One region of the Pseudoflavonifractor sp. An176 genome, then DNA from elsewhere that is predicted to be linked to it. Evidence: a T-box and tRNA genes for the amino acid it is inferred to sense, from the RefSeq annotation. Region 1 holds a T-box; the other holds one or more tRNA genes.
What was found. The T-box of region 1 lies ahead of B5F12_RS04320 (valine--tRNA ligase). A T-box ahead of a tRNA ligase gene usually reads a tRNA of that ligase, here a tRNA-Val.
Positions count from the first base shown of each region.

Region 2: it has a tRNA-Val gene. The T-box ahead of B5F12_RS04320 (valine--tRNA ligase) is inferred to sense a tRNA for this amino acid. The anticodon was not compared.

Region 1 is NZ_NFKO01000005.1:25,319-35,856, reverse strand. Features, by position in the region: gene B5F12_RS04340 (glycosyltransferase family 2 protein) at 1-304, opposite strand, end outside; gene B5F12_RS04335 (sigma-70 family RNA polymerase sigma factor) at 356-1,093, opposite strand; gene spoIIAB (anti-sigma F factor) at 1,090-1,533, opposite strand; gene B5F12_RS04325 (STAS domain-containing protein) at 1,547-1,852, opposite strand; gene B5F12_RS04320 (valine--tRNA ligase) at 1,982-4,615, opposite strand; T-box leader at 4,668-4,893, opposite strand; gene B5F12_RS04315 (SIR2 family protein) at 4,927-6,978, opposite strand; gene B5F12_RS04310 (substrate-binding domain-containing protein) at 7,246-9,258, opposite strand; gene htpG (molecular chaperone HtpG) at 9,370-10,538, opposite strand, start outside.
Region 2 is NZ_NFKO01000017.1:29,605-40,142, forward strand. Features, by position in the region: gene B5F12_RS08125 (glycine--tRNA ligase) at 1-784, shown strand, start outside; tRNA gene B5F12_RS08130 (tRNA-Met) at 1,546-1,622, shown strand; tRNA gene B5F12_RS08135 (tRNA-Glu) at 1,685-1,759, shown strand; tRNA gene B5F12_RS08140 (tRNA-Val) at 1,765-1,840, shown strand; gene B5F12_RS08145 (helix-turn-helix domain-containing protein) at 1,943-2,932, shown strand; gene B5F12_RS08150 (ABC transporter ATP-binding protein) at 3,128-4,780, opposite strand; gene B5F12_RS08155 (hypothetical protein) at 5,503-6,036, shown strand; gene B5F12_RS08160 (glycoside hydrolase family 2 TIM barrel-domain containing protein) at 6,362-10,538, shown strand, end outside.

The DNA.
Region 1 (10,538 bases):
CCATGGAGATGGCCATGTCCGCCCGGTCCTTGGCGTACATCAGACCTGCCAGCAGGGCGTTCTGGTGGCCCCGGTTGCGGCTGAGGTTGAGGCCGGAAAAGAGATGATTTCCGATGTGCAGCCGTTCAATGATCTCCCAGGTTCCGTCCCGGGAGCCGTCGTTGACAAAGAGAATGCGGCTTTTGCGGCTGATGCGGCCGCGATTCATCAGGTATTGCAGCTTGTCCCGCAGCCGCCGCGCGGTTTCGGGCAGCACCTCCTGCTCGTTGTAGCAGGGGACCACCACGTAGAGGGTATTTTGCATGGGAACCCACACCCTTTCCTTGGGATAGACTGAATTAACTGTTATTATAGTCTATCCCACGGTGGTTGGCAAGGACTCTTCGGTGAGCCACTCCCGCAGGTGCCCAATGGCCCGCCGCTCCATGCGGGAAATCTGGACCTGGCTGACCCCTAAAATCCGGGCGGTGCGCTCCTGGGTGAGATTTTTGTAGAAGCGCAGCAGGATGACCTTTCGCTCCCGGTCCGGAAGGGCGTCAATGGCCTGGCGCAGGGCCAGCCGCTCCACCACTTCCTCCTCCATGCCGTCGCAACCCAGAATGGACTCCAGGGTGAAGCCATCCTCTCCCGTCTGGCTCTGGAGGGAGGCCACCGAGAGGGTGGCGGTCTCGGCGGCGGCGATGTCCTCCGGCTCCAGTCCGGTGGCCTGGGCCAGCTCCCCCACGGTGGGGTCCCGGCCCAGGCGGTGGTACAGGTCCTGGCGACACTGGCGCAGGGCCATGGCCCGCTCCTTGATGCCGCGGCTGACCTTCACCGAGCCGTCGTCCCGGAGGAAGCGGCGGATTTCCCCGGCGATCTTAGGCACCGCGTAGGTGGAGAACTGGGTGCCGTAGCTGGTGTCGAACCCCCGCACCGCCTTGAGAAACCCCAGACAGCCCAGCTGGTACAGGTCTTCCGGGTCCACCCCTCGGCCATAGTAGCGGCGGGCCACCGACCAGATGAGGCCGCTGTTTTCCAGCAGCAGCCGCTCACAGGCGTCGTTGTCTCCGCCCCGGGCGGCGTCCAGCAGAGAGAGGGTGTCCAGGGTGTTCATTGCCCTCCACCCACCCGGCGGGCGATGCGGCGGCGCATGGTGACGGTGGTGCCCTTACCCACGGTGGAGCGCACCTTCACCGTGTCCATAAAGCTCTCCATGATGGTAAAGCCCATGCCGGAGCGCTCCTCATTTCCAGTGGTGAATAGAGGTGTGCGGGCCTGCTCCACATCGGGAATGCCCACGCCGCTGTCCTTGATTTGAATTTCCAGCTGGAGGTCCTCCAACAGCCGCATGCGCATGGTGATCTTACCCAGGGTGTTGGGGTAGGCGTGGACAATGGCGTTGGTCACCGCCTCAGACACGGCGGTTTTGATGTCGGCAATTTCGTCCAGGGTGGGGTCCAGCTGGGTGGCAAAGCAGGCCGCCACCGCCCGGGCAAAGCCCTCATTGGCGGACCGGGAGGTGAACACCACGGTGGTCTGATCCAAAGCTTTCACTATGTAGCCCTCCTTATTCCAATGTGATGAGCCGTCCGATGCCGGCGGCGTCCAGCACCCGGCGGGGCTGGGGCGGAATTCCCACCACCCGCAGATTTCCGCCCAGCTGGTCCATCTGTCTGAGGGCACGGAGCAGGACGGCGATGCCGGAGCTGTCCATGAAGGTGACGCTGGACAAATCCAGCACCAGGCGCATGGGCAGGGCAGAAGAGATGGTGTGGTCGATGTTTTCCATAATGGTACGGGCGCTGTGGTGGTCGATCTCGCCGCGGACGGAGATGACGGTGGCCCCGTTTTGCTTGTCAATGGTAATGGGCATGGCTTGTCCTCCTGAACTGAGATTGTTCTCATTATATCCAGCGCAGGACGGGAACCGTGGCGAAGCCTGCCAAAAAGCAAAAAAATTCCGGGGTGTGCCACGCACACCCCGGAATAGGGAAGCAAATGTTTAGTTCATTGCGCTGAGTTGCTCTTCAATCTTGGCAATGAGTACCTTCAGCTTCTCGGCCCGGTCCTTCTCGGCGGCCACCACGTGCTCGGGGGCCTTGTTTAGGAAGCCGGGGTTGGACAGTTTGCCTTCCAGGCCCTTGAGCTCACCCTGCTTCTTGCCCAGGTCCTTCTCCAGGCGGGCCTTCTCCTTGGCCAGGTCCACCAGCTCAGCCAGAGGCATATACAGCTTGGCCATGTGGGTGATGTCGCACACCATGCCGGCGGTGTCGGTGAGGTCCTCCTGCTGGACGGTGACAGAGGAGCACCAGGCCAGACGCTTCAGGTGGGCCTCGCCGGAGGCGAAGATGTCCGCCTCGTTGGTGACGATGGTGAGAGCGGCCTTCTTGGAGGGGGGCACGTTCATCTCGGAGCGGCGGGCACGGATGGCACGGATAACATCCATGACGGCCTCCATGGACTCCTTGGCCTTCACGTCGCTCCAGGCGGGATCGGCCTTGGGCCAGGACTGGAGCATGAGGAAGTCGCCCTGGTGGGGCAGAGCCTGCCAGATCTCCTCGGTGATGAAGGGCATGAAGGGGTGGAGAAGCTTGAGGGTCTCGGTGAGCACGTACACCAGCACCTGCTGGGCCTGCACCTTGGCGGCCTCGTCCTCGCCCTGCAGGCGGGCCTTGGTCAGCTCGATATACCAGTCGCAGTAGTCGCTCCAGATAAAGTCGTAGACCTTGGCGGAGGCTACGCCCAGCTCATAGGCCTCCATGTTCTCGGTCACTTCATTGATGACCTCGCCCAGGCGGCAGAGGATCCACTTGTCCTCCGGCTCCAGGGTGTCGGGCAGCTGGTTCTCGGTGATGGTCAGGTTCATCATCACGAAGCGGCTGGCGTTCCAAATCTTGTTGGCAAAGTTGCGCATGGCCTCGCACTTCTCCACGTAGAAGCGCATGTCGTTGCCGGGGCTGTTGCCGGTGATGAGGTTGAAGCGCAGGGCGTCGGCGCCGTACTTCTCCGCCATCTCCAGGGGGTCAATGCCGTTGCCCAGGCTCTTGGACATCTTGCGACCCTTGTCATCCCGCACCAGGCCGTGGATGAACACGGTGTGGAAGGGGGTCTTGCCGGTGTGGGCGCAGCCGGAGAAGATCATCCGGGCCACCCAGAAGAAGATGATGTCGTAGCCGGTGACCAGCACGTCGGTGGGGTAGAAGTACTTGAAGTCCTCGCTGTTCTCATCCGGCCAGCCCAGGGTGGAGAAGGGCCACAGGGCGGAGGAGAACCAGGTGTCCAGCACGTCCTCTTCCTGAGTGATGTGTTTGGAGTGGCAGTGCTCGCACTCGGTGGGATCGGTCTCAGACACAGTGATGTGGCCGCACTCCGAGCAGGTCCAGGCGGGGATTTGGTGGCCCCACCACAGTTGACGGGAGATACACCAGTCGTGGACGTTCTCCATCCAGTTGGTGTAGGTTTTGGTGAAGCGCTCGGGGACGAACTTGGTCTCGCCGTCCCGCACCACCCGCAGGGCCTCCTCGGCCAGGGGGCCCATCTTCACAAACCACTGGGCGGAGATGATGGGCTCCACGTCGGTGCCGCAGCGGTAGCAGGTGCCCACGTTGTGCTGGTGATCCTCGATCTTCTCCAGCAGGCCCAGTGCGTCCAGGTCGGCCACGATGGCCTTCCGGGCCTCGTAGCGCTCGAGCCCCTGGTACTTGCCGCCGTTTTCATTGACCACGCCGTGGTCATCCAGCACCCGGATGGACTCCAGGTTGCACCGCAGACCCACCTCGAAGTCGTTGGGGTCGTGGGCGGGGGTCATCTTCACGCAGCCGGTGCCGAACTCCATGTCCACATACTCGTCGGCCACAATGGGAATTTCACGGTTGACCAGAGGCAGCAGACACTTTTTGCCGATGAGGTCCTTGTACCGCTCGTCGTTGGGGTTGACGGCCACGCCGGTGTCGCCCAGCATGGTCTCAGGCCGGGTGGTGGCCACGATGACATAGCGGCCCTCCTCGCCTACGATGGGGTAGCGCAGGTGCCACAGGTGGCCGGGCTTGTCCTGATACTCCACCTCAGCGTCAGACAGAGCGGTGACGCAGTGAGGGCACCAGTTGACGATGCGGCTTCCCTTGTAAATGAGGCCCTTCTTGTACAGGGAGACAAACACATGGCGCACGGCCTTGGACAGGCCCTCGTCCATGGTGAACCGGGAGCGGTCCCAGTCACAGGAGGCGCCCATCTTCTTCTGCTGGGCCACGATGCGGTTGCCGTACTGGTGCTTCCAGTCCCACACCCGCTCCAGGAACTTCTCACGGCCCAGGTCGTGGCGGGACAGGCCCTCTTTCTTGCGCAGTTCCTCCTCCACCTTGATCTGGGTGGCGATGCCGGCGTGGTCGGTGCCGGGCACCCACAGGGCGGCGTAGCCCTGCATCCGCTTGAAACGAATGAGAATGTCCTGGAGGGTGCAGTCCATGGCGTGGCCCATGTGCAGCTGTCCGGTGACGTTGGGGGGCGGCATGACGATGGTGAAGGGCTTCTTGTCCGGGTCACGGTGCCCGGCAAAGCAGCCGTTCTTCTCCCACATCTCGTAGATGCGGCCCTCTACCTCCTGGGGTTCATAGACCTTGGGCAGTTCTTTCTTCATAACAACACTCCTTATTTGTCATGGGGCAAAAAAAGTTCGCCCCAAGTCGTAGACTCAGGGCGAACTGGAAATGTCCGCGGTACCACCTGAATTCGGACCGGATATACACAGCCCGCACTCTTTTCCCACTGACGTAGGGACACGGCGGCATTTACTCCTTACGTTCAACGCCGCAGCTCCGGGACCACCTTCCCCACGCCCTCTGCCATGCCTTGCACCAAACCGGCATCTCTCTGAACCAGAAGCGGGTGGGTACTCCTTCCCATCACAGCCATTGTACCGTAACAGTATATGCAAAATCGGCAGCGTTGTCAAGGAAAAGCAGGTGGGACGGTGTCATGGTCTAAAGATGAGTTCACTGCGTCATTTAGCCACTCTAACAAGTTATCAGGTCCGTTATCTGCAAACCATCTTCTGACTTTGGAATTGATAGAGAAGTCCTTCTGGAGTTTCTTGCTTATAGTTTGAATTTCATCGTCAGAAAAATGGTTTTCATCGCTATCAATGATTACGGTAATGATGGTATTTCCGTTTTTCTTACTTAGGGACAACTCATATGAGACATATTCACGCCCTAATGTTTCTCTGCTTATTAACAGTATAGTAATTTTAGTCTTCTGGATTTCTTCACATACCCAGTTTTTCACTACTTCTGGATCAGTGCCCTTCTCATTTTCTCGCACAGCGGTAAAGATTCCTAGTTTATCTTGATTGATTATGTTTGTGATTTGTCGTGCAATCTCATGATCTCTTCTATAGTGATAACTGATAAAGACTCCTATGCCGTACTTTGCCATACTTGCTACTAATTGGTCACTCAATTTCTGCTCGTGTTGAACTCTATGTTGTTTTAGAACATCAATGATTCCATCCACTAAATCTTCTACGGAGTTTTCTTTGGCAAGAAAATTTTTTAAATCTTCGTTCAGTTCCCCACGTTTTACCATCTCGTCATAAATCCTTTTAGCCTCGAAACCTGTCTGCTGGACAGGAACAATAAATTCCTCGAGTTTTTTTGCGATTTCATATTCCAAGTGAATGCCAGTTGACACTGTGTCAGTTGCCTCGCCTTCCTGCATGTTTCCTGATTCAAGTTCGGCATGTTCATTATATCCGAAAAGAATGAGTATACTGCTACATTGTTCTATAAGTCTTGTCCTAATTTCATCTTTTAATTCATTTTCAACGCCAAGTAAGCTACTAATATGCATATCAGTTTTGGTGATATCTGCATTTAAAGGATTACGCCGATTGCTTGATAATACGCCAGACAAAATATAGTTTCCAACACCCGCACCAAAACCAGTGTAGATTTCAAAACCGTTATCAACTAACTTTTTTCCCAACGATGTAAGAAATTCCTCGGGAGGGCTTAGCTTAGATGTATGAAGAACTTTTGGATAAAAAGATCCATAGTTTGATAGGTCGTCTGGGTTGATTCCACCTGATATAAATACGTTATTGGAAATATATTTGTTATATAAATATTGCAGCATTAACGTTATTTGTTCAAAATCATCCACCAATATGGTGAAAATTCCTGATTTTGCCATGTCGTCTATGCGGAATTTCTGGTAGTTCCGGTCCTGTATATATTTGTCTACAGATTCCTCAGTTAGCTTATTTTGTTCGTTTAAATAATCCCAGAGTTGGACTTTTCGCATAAAGCAATAATGGGATGAAAGCAATTTGCTGTTGAGCATATTTTTTGACATACTAATAATTCTTTCTAAATTTGGATCATTGAAGCTAAAACCGATAAAAAGAAAGGTGCGGCGTATGAGTTCGACTGATAATAATTTTGTAAATAATGGACGCTTTTCATCGTACTCATGATAATCTTTTTTTGTTAGAACAACATCATCAGGATACTTTTTATCTCCATGCATTTTATAAACCACAACTTCACATCTAGGGTTATGGTATTTAAACGACTCCTGATTGACAACGGTATCAACTACTTTTCCACGGCGGACTAATTCACTCTCTATGATATCGTCATAATTAGTTGTCCAGTACTCACGAATAGGAAGTTTAGTTAGCCATTCAACATTCTTGTTGTTTTTTGGAACCTTAGAGAACTCATTAAATATAGTATTGTTTAATCCTTGGCGTCCATATTGATTATCATAATATTGCGCGAGTTCGGTTAAATCTACGTTTGTGTCCAGGCGCAACTGATTACGAATTGGCTCCAACAATTTCCTCCAATCGACATAGCCGGAGGCGACCGATAATCCAGCGCCAGCAAACACAGACACATAACCTAATTTCATTTTTTCTGCAAGATCATCAAGATGCTTTATGTTTTGTTCCATAATCTGAGTAAATGTATCTGCTTGTATTTTCTCTTTGTATCCCATATTCCACCTCGTGTATTTTCTACCATAAGCAAAATGTCTGATGAGTTATTGTACAAAATAAAAATGTTTATTTGTCGGCAATCTTGTGAGATGTATAAACATCCGAATAGCTGTGGCTTTGATGTATATAGTTGAGATAAAAAGATATACAATATATATTATATCGTAAAATATCATGATGGACAAGATGTTTTGCTTGAGAAGAACTAAAATATGGTTATTAGTAGTTGTAAATGCCTCCGCCTGATTCAGGCGGAGGCATAAGACTCATTGGTCCAGCCGTGGCAGACATAAGAGGGCGTTCCCGGACAGGTCGCTGAGGATGTAGTGGCCCTGGGTGGCGTAGAGTAGCCGGTCTCCGTATTGTATCACCTGGCTGCCCTGGGTGGTGAAGAGCGGGTTTCCATCCCGGTCCAACACCAGGGAGTTGGCGGCGATATTTTCAGCATGGCCACTATTATAAGTGAACAGGGAGGGGGTGTCGATGTCACCATAGGTGAGGAAGTAGGGGGTGAAGTCTTCGCCGGAGAGGAGAATATTTCCGTTCCAATCGGCGAGCCGGAAGGATTCGGGGGTGGTGTCATAGAACAGCAGCACCCGGTCTCCGTTTATGTCCACCCGGGTACAGTCCTCTCCCACATCAAACGTGTGGGAGTCCCCGTGGTCGGGGTAGATGGTGAGGGTGGTCCCCTCCAGCTGAAACCGGCCACCTACGAAATAGCCGCCTCCATCCGGGAAATCAGCGGGCTGAAAGTCGGCGGGGGCCTGGTGATATACCGTGCCGTCCCGCAGGTCCAGATAGACATCCAAGGTCGTTGTACTCTCATCGGTGGACCAGGCCATATAGGGCCAGTCCATGGTGGGGTAGAGGGTGGGGAGGCTCACGTTCTCACTGAGGTGGAAGGGGGATTGGGTGCCATCGGGCGACACCATCACCAAATCGCCTGTCTGGGAGATCATAAGGGCGCCCAGCTCATAGGAGCATAAGAGCCCCTGAAAGATCTGCCCCGTGTACCAGCTGCCGTCGGAGGCGGCCAGGCCCAGCTGGGTCTGGGTTTGGTCTTTGGTGGTCAGCAATAGCATGTCAGGAGAAGAGGTGCCCGTCCAGGGCATGGGTGTGCTCCTCAAATTCATGGCATCGTCGAACACCGGGTCGGTGACGATGACACCGTCTCGGGTGGCCAGTCCATACAGCCAGTTGCCCTCGGCATTGGTGTGGACACGGCCACCGATGTAGGGCACCAGGGAGCCGTACTCCTCCGAGGGGATGAGATGGTCGGTATAGCTCTCATAGCACCGCTGGGCATTGGGAGTGTCGATGGGCTCCAGCCTCTCCCAGTGGGTGGTGATGGCGTAGCCGGAACCGTCCTCTTCCTTCTGGCTTACAGAGGCACAGCCCTCCAGCAGTCGCTGTCCTTGGGTACTGAGTAGCCAGTGGTACAGGGCATAGGTGGGGGTGTCCGGGTCCTGCTGGGCAGACATAACCACATAGTAGGTGGTGCTCAGGGGGTAGGTGTGGTCACTGACGGTCTGGGCAGAGGGGGACACGCCGTTTACCTCCACCACCTTCAACCCCGGAACCTCCGCCAGGTCCTGGGTGTGGCGGTAGAGGGTGTAGCCGATGGCATTGGGGGAGTAGTCAAAACTCTTCTGCCCTTCCTCCATCCCAGTCATGTAGTCGGTGTAGTCCGTGGGGAATTCGGTCATCTCCTGTCCATCCATCACCAAGCGGTCCATCAGGGCCTGACTTCCGGTGTCGGTGAGACTTTGGAAGGGGAGAATCTCTGCATCCTCACCGCCTACCTCCTTCCAGTTGGTGATGGTTCCGGTATAGATGTCCCGGAGCTGGTCGATGGTGAGGGAATCCACCGGGTTGTCGGCGTGGACCACAAACACCAGTCCGTCGGTGGCCAGCTCCTCCATTTGAATGTCGCACCCCTCCTGTCCCAACTGGTCCAGAATCTCCTGCGGAGGGTCGGAGACCAGAAGCAGATTACTCTTTCCAGACTGGAGCCGTTGAAAGGCCTGGTCTGTGCCGGAGAAGTTGGTCAGGTTCAGGGGCATCAGGGGAAACTCATCCAGCATCACCCCGGCCAGACTTTGGGCCAGGGGGACGGTCTCGGCAGAGCCGTCCAGACGGGGAAAGTTCTCCCAGGTGAAGGTGAGGGGTTTTGGAGTAGGGGTGGGAGCGGGCGTGGCCTGGAGATTGAGAGACTTGCAGGCAGACAGGGAAAACAGCAGGGCTACGGAGAGTAGGGCGGCAGTGTTCCGGGGCTTCATAGGCACCTCCTTGGGAAACTTGATGGGTTATTACCTATACTATACCACACCTGGAGCATAAGAAAAGCCCCCGCCTCATAGGGAGGCAGGGGCTTTAAGAGGAGTAGAAGGTTACTTCATCAGGGAGCACACCAGCTGGGTGTAAGCGGCGGCATCCTCAATGGGCAGGCCTGCAATGAGCAGGGCCTGGTGGTAGAGCACCTGCACGTAGGTGGCGGCCTTCTCTTTGTCGCCGCTGTCCACAGCGGTGCGCAGAGCGGCAAAGGCGTCGGAGTTGGGGTTGAGCTCCAGCACGCGCTCCGCCTTCATCGTGCCGGCCTGGGCGCCCTCCATGCGGGAGAAATACTTCTCCATCTCCAGGGACATGGGGCCGTCGGCGGTCATGCACACAGGGGCGGACTTGAGGATCTTGGAGATGCGGGCCTCCTTGATCTTGTCCCCCAGGGTCTCCTTGACGAAGTCCAGCACAGCTTTGCTCTCTTCGGCCTGCTTCTCCTGCTGGGCCTTCTCCTCGTCGGTCTCAGGCAGGGCGTCGGGGTCGGACACGGACTTGATTTTCTTGCCGTCCACCTCGGCCAGAGCCTGCATGACAAACTCGTCCACCTCTTCGGTGAGGCAGAGAATCTCGAAGCCACGGTCGGCCACACGCTCCACCTGGGGCAGGGAGGCGGCTTGGGCGGCGGAGTCAGCGCAGACGTAGTAGATATACTCCTGGCCCTCCTTCATCCGCTCCACATACTCCGCCAGAGAGGTGAGCTTGTCCGAGGCGGTGGACCCGAACAGCAGCAGATCCCGCAGCAGGTCCTTCTTGGCTCCGTACTGGTCCACCACGCTGTACTTGAGCTGGCGGCCAAAGGCAGCCCAGAACTTCTCGTAGGTCTCCCGGTCGTCCTTCATCATCTTGGCCAGCTCGTTTTTGATCTTCTTCTCCAGAGCGGTGGCGATGATCTTCAGCTGACGAGTGTGCTGGAGCATCTCACGGGAGATGTTCAGAGAGAAGTCGGGGGAGTCCACCACGCCCTTGACGAAGCGGAAGCAGTCGGGGAGCAGATCGGCGCACTTGTCCATGATGAGCACGCCGGAGGAGTACAGCTGCAGCCCCTTCTCATACTCCCGGGTGTAGAAGTCAAAGGGAGTCTGGCCGGGGATGAACAGCAGGGCCTTGTAGGTGACGGTGCCTTCCGAGGAGGTGGTGATGGTGGCCAGGGGAGCCTGCCAGTCCATGAATTTCTCCTGATAGAAGCGGTCGTACTCCTCCTGCTCCACCTTGGAGCGGGGAC
Region 2 (10,538 bases), on a different contig from region 1:
CTTCACCTTCCGTACCCGTGAGTTTGAGCAGATGGAGCTGGAGTTCTTCTGCACCCCCGGCACCGAGCTGGAGTGGTTTGCCTACTGGAAAGACTTCTGCCACAAGTGGCTGCTGGACCTGGGCGTGAAGGACGAGAATCTGCGCCTGCGTGACCACGACCCCGAGGAGCTCTCCCACTACTCCAACGCCACCACCGACTTCGAGTTTGTCTTCCCCTTCGGCTGGGGCGAGCTGTGGGGCGTGGCCAGCCGCACCAACTTCGACCTCACCGCCCACCAGAACACCTCCGGCAAGGACATGACCTACTTTGACCAGGAGAAGAACGAGCACTATATCCCCTACGTCATCGAGCCCTCTCTGGGCGCGGACCGTGTGACTCTGGCCTTCCTGGTGGACGCCTACGACGAGGAAGTGGTGGGTCAGGACAAAAACGGCAAGGACGACGTGCGCACCGTGCTGCGCCTCCACCCCGCTCTGGCCCCCTACAAGGTGGCCGTGCTGCCCCTGTCCAAGAAGCTGTCTGACAAGGGCCGTGAGATTCAGGCCGAGCTGTCCAAGTACTTCATGGTGGACTTCGACGACGCCGGCTCCATCGGCAAGCGCTACCGCCGCCAGGACGAGATCGGCACCCCCTACTGCGTCACCGTGGACTTCCAGACCGTGGGCAGCGACACCGAGGAGGCCGACCACGCCGTCACCATCCGGGACCGCGACACCATGGAGCAGGTGCGGGTGCCCATTTCTGAGCTGAAGGCCTGGCTGGACGCCAAGCTGGCTTACTAAGACAGGCTATTTGATTGAAAAGACCGGGAGACGGTGCCGTCTCCTGGTCTTTCTTTTGGAAAAGCCTGTGCTTCTTCCCTGTGTGCGCCGGGGTGCAGCGCCCCTGCCAGGGACGCTCCGCTGGGCCCGATTTCTCCCCGATGAGAAATCGGGGAAAGAATCGCCAAAGGCGGGGCCTTCCCCCGCCTTGTGGAATCCACCCCGCGGTACAAGGCCGTTCCTGCGGTGGTTTTCAGGCCGGGCCGAAGAGCACGGACCATACCAAGAAAGTAAAAAGCACTGTTTTTCTGCATCGCTGCTGAGAAAGTGCAGGTTTCTCCTGGTTTCGGCCCTTTCTGGTCCACCCGGCCGACGGCGGCCGGGAAGCGGCCGCATACCACCTAGACTTGAGGCCCTGGCAGGTGTAGCACACCCTTACTTCGTAATCACGCATTGTCCTGAGAAATGCTCAGCCATCTCTGTGACCCTGCCAGGCCCAGGGCCGACTACGGCCCCACCGCATAAAACAAAATAAAACCCTTGGGGTTTCAAAAGGGGCGAGCCCCTTTTGTGGCTTTTCGTCCATTTTGGCCAGTCAAAATGGACCCCAGCGGAGCGCGTCCCCAGGCTGGCCAGCCTGAAAGCTCCATATCATGGGAGAATGCCTTGATGACATACAACATGTTGTGCTGCGCAATTTTTTGAAACTTTTTTGAAAAAAGGTGTTGACATTTTAGGACAAAGTGGGTATACTATCTCTTGCCCTGTTGGGTACGACTTACGGCGGCATAGCTCAGTTGGCTAGAGCATACGGTTCATACCCGTAGTGTCATGTGTTCGAATCACATTGCCGCTACCACCCGGAGAGGCGGCAATGGCCGCCCCTTCGGGACCCAACCTAGCGCCCGCTGTGGGCAACATGGCCCGTTGGTCAAGCGGTTAAGACACCGCCCTTTCACGGCGGTAACACGGGTTCGAGTCCCGTACGGGTCACCATATATGGAGGCTTAGCTCAGCCGGTAGAGCGCTTGCTTCACACGCAAGAGGTCACAGATTCGAGTTCTGTAGTCTCCACCACAAGAAAGGACATCCAATCGGATGTCCTTTCTTTTTTGCGTTCCAGCCACTCTCTTTCCTAAACTATCCACTCGGGGTCAGGCCACCTAGAAGTTATGGACGATGCCAGCACAATATGGTATACTTTCCAAAATAAATATCGTGGGGGAACATAACGTGCATGAGATTTTTTTAGGTGATGTGATCAAACGACGGCGGTTAGAGTTAGGAATGACACAGGAGCAGCTGTGTGAGGGGATCTGCGAACCGATCACCATATCCCGATTGGAAAACGGAAAGCAAACGCCATCTCGCAGCCGGATTAATGCGCTGCTGCAACGACTAGGGCTACCTGGAGAGCGATACTATGCTCTGGTGAGCAAAAATGAGGAAGAAGAAGCTCGGTTGAGAAGAGAGATCAACGATGATATCGTTCAATTCTATCAGAAAATTGGAGAGGAAAAGGTGCAGGTCTGGGAACAGGCGACAAGAGCCTTGGATGAACTGGAAGGGATCACAGACTCGGATGACACGCTTGCCAGGCAGTTTATACTGCGTAATCGTGCTCTGTTAGGAGAGCGTAGTGGGGCCTATCCCTACGAAAGGCAGTTAGAAATGTTGCTGGAGGCCATGCACCTGACCGCACCTCGGTTTGACCCGGAAGAAGTGGGACAGTTGAGGTATACTTGGGATGAGATTCAGCTTATCAACCAGATTGCCATGGTATATGCGCTGACGGGACAAAGAAAAACAGCAATTGGCTTGTACAGCCAATTGCTGAAATATTTGCAGAAGTATATGGAGAGCAAGAAGTATCTTTGCCTGGTAACTTTCAACTATGCCCGGGAGTTAGTTGTAGCCAAGCGATACGAAGATGCCATTGAAGTGGCGGAAATTGGCAGGAAGACATGCATCGATCGAGGGCATTATCAATTTTTGCCCGGCCTTCTGGCGATTAAGGCGGAGTGTGCGTATTTCTTGGGCGACCGAGCTTGCAGCAAGGAGCTATACTGCCAAGCACGCTACATATACAAAGCCATTGGTGATGAACATAACCTTAAAAAGCTCGAAATTGATGCCAGAGAACAGCTAGGAACGGAATTTTCCTTTTAATGTTCAGTAGGATGCGGATCAGGTACGTCTATGGGATTGGGTAAATCCCCTGGCACTGTATCATCTGGTTGTGTTGGTTCAACGGAAGATACGGGAGTGGGGCTTGGTTCAGTAGCCTGCGCATTCCGGGGAAGGACGATCCAGACCGAGAGGGTCAGAAGTAAGGTTGAGAGCAGTATCGTCGATTTTTTCATTCTATTCACCTGATTCTTTTGATTCTGTAGAACTGTTGTAGGAAGCTGTGGAGATAACGGGCTCCAATTCAAATACCTTGGTGAATTGTGCCTTGCGTTTAGATGTCAGATGGTGGCTGACCAAGATTAATGTGAGATTTGGGTTATTCAACAGGCTCTGCTCCACGATATCTGCATTTTTCTGGTCCAGTGCGCTGGTTCCTTCGTCTACCAGAAGAATGGACCGATCATGGATGAGGGCGCGGGCGATGGCGACCCGTTGCTTTTGGCCGCCGGAAAGGTTGCTCCCCTCCTCACCGACAGGGGTGTCCAGCCCCAGAGGCATATTTTTCAGGTCTCCATCCAAGGCACTTCCTTTGATGGCGCACTCAAGCTGCTGGTCGGTAAACTGTCCGCCCAGGGTGATGTTGTCCCGGATGGTGGTATTAAACAAAAATACGTTCTGCTCGATGTAGCTCATCTGACTTTGCAACTGTTGCGGAGTTACCTCCCGCACATCCAGGCCGTCAAAGCGAATGATGCCCTTGTACTCTGGAAGCCAGCCTAAAAGAAGCTTGAGTATGGTGGACTTGCCGCAGCCAGAGGGGCCCGTGAGTGCGTACTTGCCGCCCTTTTGGAAACAGAAACTTTGATCGTTCAAAATGGGCTTTCGTTCATCATAACTGAAGCTGATGTGCTCCAGCGTGATGTGCTCTCGCAGAGGCTCCAGTTGGGGGGCGGTGGCGGCCTTCTCCTCCCCGCCGTGGGTCACATTCTCAAAGTAGGGCTTTGCTGAAGCAAAGGACAGGCGGATTTCTGCAAGATTGCTCAGACCGTTGCTCACTGCACCGCATAGGTTGCCGCCACCCATAATGGCGGCCTGTAAAATAGCTCCCTGAATGGACAGAATGCCAATGAATACATTAACCAGCAGTTGGGTGGCAACGATAAAGAAACCCATTACGCTGTTGACATAGCTGGCGATGGTCTTTTGATGACAGGCGGGCTGTTCCATCTCCCGACTGGCATTGTCACATTGCCGGAGAAAGCGGTCAGACAGCCCAAAGAACCGGAGGACATCGAAGCCGCCTAACAGGTCCTTCAGTTTTCCAGTGGCGGCGGCCTGAGCATCGGCAGTCTTTTTGCCCAATTCTTCCAGCTTTTTCTCGAAGAGTTTGGGCAGGACCATGAGAATGACAAAACTGAACAGAGACGCTACCAGCAAAGACCAGTGGAGAGAGGCCAGGGCTATGATGGCCCACACCACTTGCGAGGCCAGACCTACGCCTTGAAAGAACGGCTCCCATGCTAGCGACTCCACCTTGTTGGTATAGTTGGTCATCCAGGCCAAATAGGTACCGTTATCCTGGGCGTGAAATTCCCCATAACTCTTGTGCAGCAGAGAGTGGGCTACGTCGTGGCGGTATTGGTTGTTCATGGCCATCACAGCCTGGTACTGAACCTTGGTCTGGAGACTTCTGACCAGGAAATACAAGGTCCAGCCCAGCCCGGTGATACCAAGCCAGGTGAGGAAATACCTGATGTCCCGGTCAATGATTCCCTGAAACATCTGCATCATCAACAGGTTTAGGCTGACGTGAATGCCATAGGTAATGACCTGTAAAAAGGCTGCAAGGCTGTTAATTCTCCAGAATTTTTTGAGATAATATGTCATAGTGATCTCCTTTGGCATTCTGTCGCTGTTTTTTGATACGTGTGGATCATTGATAGGCACAAATATAGTTGCAATTGGAAGCTCCATAGAGAACGGTATTCCTCTTGCAGCTCAAATTGAGACAACTGAGTGCCTGGGCGCAAGATACACATTCTATGGGGTTCTTTTCGGTAAGAACCTCCATGTGTAACGCTCCTTTCTTTTGTTAGTGCAACACAAAGCTGTACTTTGTGTCGCTGAAGAAATCATATAATTTTTTCCCCCAATGCACCATATCGTTTCATGTTAATTTCTAGTATCTCATAACGATGACTCCAATAGCTTGAGGCTTGGAAAATCCACATTTCTAGAGAGGAAATTTCTCTTCCCACTACAAGGTCGCTGACCCAAATGCGAAAGCCGTGGGTTTCTCTGCTTTACCCGTGCGACTCTCCGCACAGCATTTCTTTCTGTAAATAAATGCTGAATGAGTAAAATGGTCATCCCTTGACTTTTATGGCCATTATGGCTATCATGTAAGAAGCAAAGGAACAGACAGCCACAAGATGGTCTGTCGCAACGGTGAAGCACGGTGTCGGTCCAGTTTCGGTGCAGTGTGGAGTTTTATGAGGGGTTGTGCAACAACCACAGACTGGATAGCCGAAAGGCGAAAGAAAATGCTAAAAGGACTCTGCGTGTGGGAACACAGGCAGAGTCCTTTTAAACTCGGATGGGAGGTCCCTATGAAATTCTCTTCCCTTTGGCGCAAACACGCGGTGATTGTCCTGCTGCTGGCGGTGATTGCCCTGGTGGCCTGCTTCTACCAGACCCAAAAGGTGGGTTTCCACGAGGACGAGGTGTACACCATCGCCTCCGCCGTCAACCCCGGCAACGGCCTGCTCACCGCCTACGAGGACAACCTCATGCCGGAACACGGCACCCCCGTGTGGAAAACCTCCCACGAAGTGCGGGATTTTGTCACCCTCAACCCGGAAAACTACTTCAACCACATGAAATTTTTACCGGAAATGATGATCTACGACCACTCCCTTATTCTCAACACCACCCGGGGGGAGTTGGACGTGTTGGCAGATGACCCGATGTTGGAACGGGAGGGGCGTCTGGTGGTGTCTTTGCCTGTCTATCTGGACCATTCCGCCCTGTTGGAGCAAATTTCCCAATCCACCGGGTTCCATCAGGTCACCACCCTGTGTACCAGCCCCGACGGCCCCCGGGACCGGGAGGTTAAGGCAAATTTGTACCTGGTTTCCCGCTGAATTCCCATTTTTTCCACGCAGTTGCCTCCAAATGGAGGCGACTGCGTGTTTTTTGTAAAATTCAATTCCAATTCCTTCCGCCCGTGTCGGCGTATTGCCGAAGTTGGTTCAGCGATTTCTCTAAAAAATGGCCCAAATGTTTTGTGCTGTTTGTCAATTGTAAATTGTATAGGCCAGTGGGATAATCTAGAGTGAAAATTTTCCACACAAACGTGGAATGTCTATTCAGTAAAAATTCCGGTACCGGAAAGGGGTGGAGCGTCGCAGCAAACATCTTGTCATCCCAGCGCCTCTATACTATGAAGAGAAAGGACGGAAAACACCCATGCGAAATCGCAACAAACGAGTGGTATCCACTGGTTTGGCCCTGAGCATGCTGCTGAGTATGATTCCCCTTCATACCATGGCAGCCGAGCCGGGGAACACCCAGGCTGGGTACAAGGACCCCTGGAACGCCTCCGCCTCCATCCCCGTGCTGGAGAAGAAAGACGCCATCACCTCTCCCACCTTTACTTATAAGGAGTGGACCGGTGAGGACGGCAACGAGGACGTGTTTGCAGTCAACCGGGAGGAGGCCAGCATGTTCGCCACCTCCAGCGTCATCTACGACAGCGTGGATGCCGCTCTGGACAGCGCCATCAACTTCAACAAGGAGGCCTCCGGCTACGTGCAGTACCTCACCGGTAAGAACGATGCCGACTGGTCCCTGCGCGTGGTGAAGAACGACACCATCGCCAAGGAGAGCTACGCCAACTTCTACGAGACCGACTACACCCCCGATGACTCCTGGAGCAGCGGGCTCCAGCTGCCCGCCAGCTGGACCTATTGGGGTCTGGACTATCCCATCTACACCAATACCCAGGTGCCCTGGCAGGAGGACAACACCAGCAGCGACACCGCTCCTCTGGCCCCTGTCAACTACAACCCCGTGGGTATGTACCGCAAGACCTTTACCCTGGATGAGGGCCTGTCCACGCTGAAAGAGAGGAACGGCCGCATCTACCTGAACTTCCAGGGCGTGGAGGCTGCCTACTATGTGTACCTCAACGGCAAGCCCGTGGGTTACAGCGAGGACACCTACGCCCCCCACAGCTTCGACATCACCGACTACCTGGTGGACGGCGAGAACCTGCTGGCTGTGGAAGTACATAAGTTCTGCGACGGCACTTGGTTCGAGCTGCAGGACATGTTCAAGGACGGCGGCATCTTCCGTGACGTGTACGTCTACGGCGCCCCTCAGGTGCACCTCAACGACTACTTCGTCACCACCGACCTGGACGAGACCTATGAGAACGCCAACCTGGACCTGAGCGTCACCGTGGAGAACGAGTCCGCCCAGGCCGCCTCCGGCTACAAGGTGGACGTGCGTGTGTACAACGAGGACGGCTCCATGTTCGTCAACGGCATGACCGCCGAGGTGCCCACCATTGATGCGGGCTCCAGCCAGACCGTGGACCTGTCCAAGTACGTGCAGGACCCCGAGCTGTGGAGCGCGGAGCACCCCAACCTGTATTACCTGGTGGTGAGCCTCTACAAGGACGGCGGCGCCTACCTGGGCTCCATGTCCCAGCAGCTGGGCTTCCGTGAGATCGAGTTCACCCGCACTGAGGTGGATGGGAGCGGCAACCGCACCACGCAGGACAGCGAGTACAAGCCCATCACCATCAACGGTCAGCCTCTGGTGTTCCGCGGCACCAACCGCCACGACACCGACCCCGTGTACGGCAAGGCCGTGAGCAAGGAAGTTATGGAGAAGGACGTTGAGCTGATGAAGCAGTACAACCTCAACGCCATCCGTACCTCTCACTACTCCAACGACGACTATCTGTACTATCTGTGCAACAAGTACGGTCTGTACATGATGGCCGAGACCAACCTGGAGTCCCACCAGCTGATGAACAACGAGGGCAAGCAGGTGCTCTTCAAGGAGCTGGCCATGGACCGCACGGTCACCACCTTCAATCGTTTGAAGAACGTCAGCGCCATCGTGTCCTGGTCCACCGGCAACGAGAACTACTACAAGAGCAACGCCAACTATGCCGACTACATGTTCTATGATCTGATCTGGTACTTCAAGGACAACGATCCCACCCGTCCGGTGCACTCCGAGAGCTCCAACAAGGCCAACGGCACCGACATGGGCTCCAACATGTATCCCTCCGTGGGCACTGTTCAGGGCGAGGCCCGCAACAACATGCCCTACGTGATGTGCGAGTACGACCACGCCATGGGCAACGCCGTGGGCAGCATCAAGGAGTACTGGGATGCCGTCCGTTCCGGCGACAACATGCTGGGCGGCTTCATCTGGGACTGGGTGGACCAGGCCCGTGTGGTCACCTATCCCACCAGCTATGAGCTGGCCGACTATCCCGGCAGCGTGGCCGGCGCCCAGAGTGTCAACAAGGAGCCCGGCGAGGGCGCTTTGTCCGACACCAGCCTGGTCAACGGCTATGTGGGCTTTGAGGACACCGACGGGGCCTACAACGCCGCTCTGTCCGGCGACCGCAAGGCCTTCACCGTGGAAGTTATTCTCAAGCCCACCGAGTTCAAGGCCAACGAGGTCTTCGCCGCCAAGGGCGACAAGCAGTTCGCTCTGAAGCTCAACGGCGACAACAACCTGGAGTTCTTCGTCTACAACGGCAGCTGGAACTCCCTGGTGGTGGAGCAGTCCAAGCTGGGCGACGACTTTTTGAACAACTGGCACCAGCTGGTTGCCACCTATGACAACGGCGCCATGAAGGTGTACCTGGACGGCGAGGAGATCGGCTCCAAGTCCGGCCCCACCTCCATCTCCTCCTCCGGCGCCCTGCTGAGCCTGGGCTACCAGAGCGATTACAGCGGCCGTCAGTTTGCTGGTGAGATCTCCATGGGCCGCTTCTACAACGTGGCTCTGACCCAGGACGAGATCCGTGCCCAGAACTCCGCCACTCCTGCCATCGGCAAGGACGACGAGCGCGTCCTGCTGTGGGCTGAGATGAGCAGCATCCAGGAGAAGAAGGACGGCACCTACAACTACTATGCTCAGGATTATGCCTACTACAACGAGGAAATCTACGGCCAGGCCCTGGACGGCAAGTTCTTCGGCTACGGCGGCGACACCGGCGACTGGCGCAACAACTCCGGCAACTTCTGCCAGAACGGTCTGGTCACTCCCGACCGTGTGGCTCAGCCCGAGCTGGAGGAAGTGAAGTACCAGTATCAGAGCCTGTGGTTCACCGCCTCTGAGGCCGATCTGATGAGCGGCCTGGTGCAGGTGAAGAACGAGAACGGCTTCACCAACCTCAACGAGTACAATGTGGTGTGGCAGCTGATGGAGAACGGCACCGTCATCGGCGAGGGCACTGTCAACGCCGACGTGGGTCCCCAGACCACTCAGACCATCACCATCCCCTATGCTCAGTACATGCCCAAGGAGACCAAGGACGGCGCTGAGTACTACCTGAACATCTCCGTGCAGCTCAAGAGCGACACCCTGTGGGCCACTGCTGGCCACGAGGTTGCCCATGAGCAGTTCCAGGTGCCTGCCAACGTAGAGCAGGTGGCCCTGACTCCCTCCGCCAACGAAGTGGTGGTGGACGACTCCGCTGAGGACGTCATCGCCATCACCGGTGAGGGCTTCTCCTTCAACATCGACAAGGCCAGCGGCGCCATCTCCAACTATGTGTACAACGGCGAGACCCTGCTGACCCAGGGCCCTGTCCCCAACTTCTGGCGCGCTCCTGTCAACAACGACAACGGCAACTTCGACTGGGCCTGGCAGAATGCTGGCAAGGACGCCCAGGTCTCCGGTGACATCCAGGTCATCCAGGCCAATGGTTTCACCTCCATCGCCTTCACCCAGACCTTCCCCAACATGAACGGCCTGTCTCAGACCGTGGTCTACACCGTGGACGGCTCCGGTGCTGTCACTCTGGACCTCACCGTGGACGCCACCAAGACCAGCACCAGCCGCAGCCGCTTCATGCGCATCGGCACCACCATGGTCCTGCCCGAGGGCTATGAGAACGTCAGCTGGTACGGCAACGGCCCCGTGGAGGCCATGTGGGACCGTGAGTCCTTCGCCCGTGTGGGTGAGTACTCCTCCACCGTCAACGAGCTGTTCTTCCCCTACCTGGACACCGAGGACACCGGCACCCTGACTGGGGTGAAGTGGTTCACCGTCACCAATGACCAGAGCAACTACGCCATGGCCATTGCCGCCCAGGACACTGTGGAGGCTCAGGCTCTGCACTTCACCGCCGACGACCTGACTCAGGCCCGTCACCCCTATGAGCTGACCTACGAAAACGAGACCTATCTGTCCATCAACTACCGTTCCCAGGGCACTGGTAACGCCAGCTGCGGTCCCGACGTGCTGGGTCAGTACACTCTGCCCACCTCCAAGACCTACAGCTACGCCTACACCATGGTGCCCTACACCGTGAAGGACGCCGACCTGTACGACGTCACCGCTCCCTTCCGCACCGCTTCCGTGGTGGATCAGGACTCCGCCGTCAAGGAGC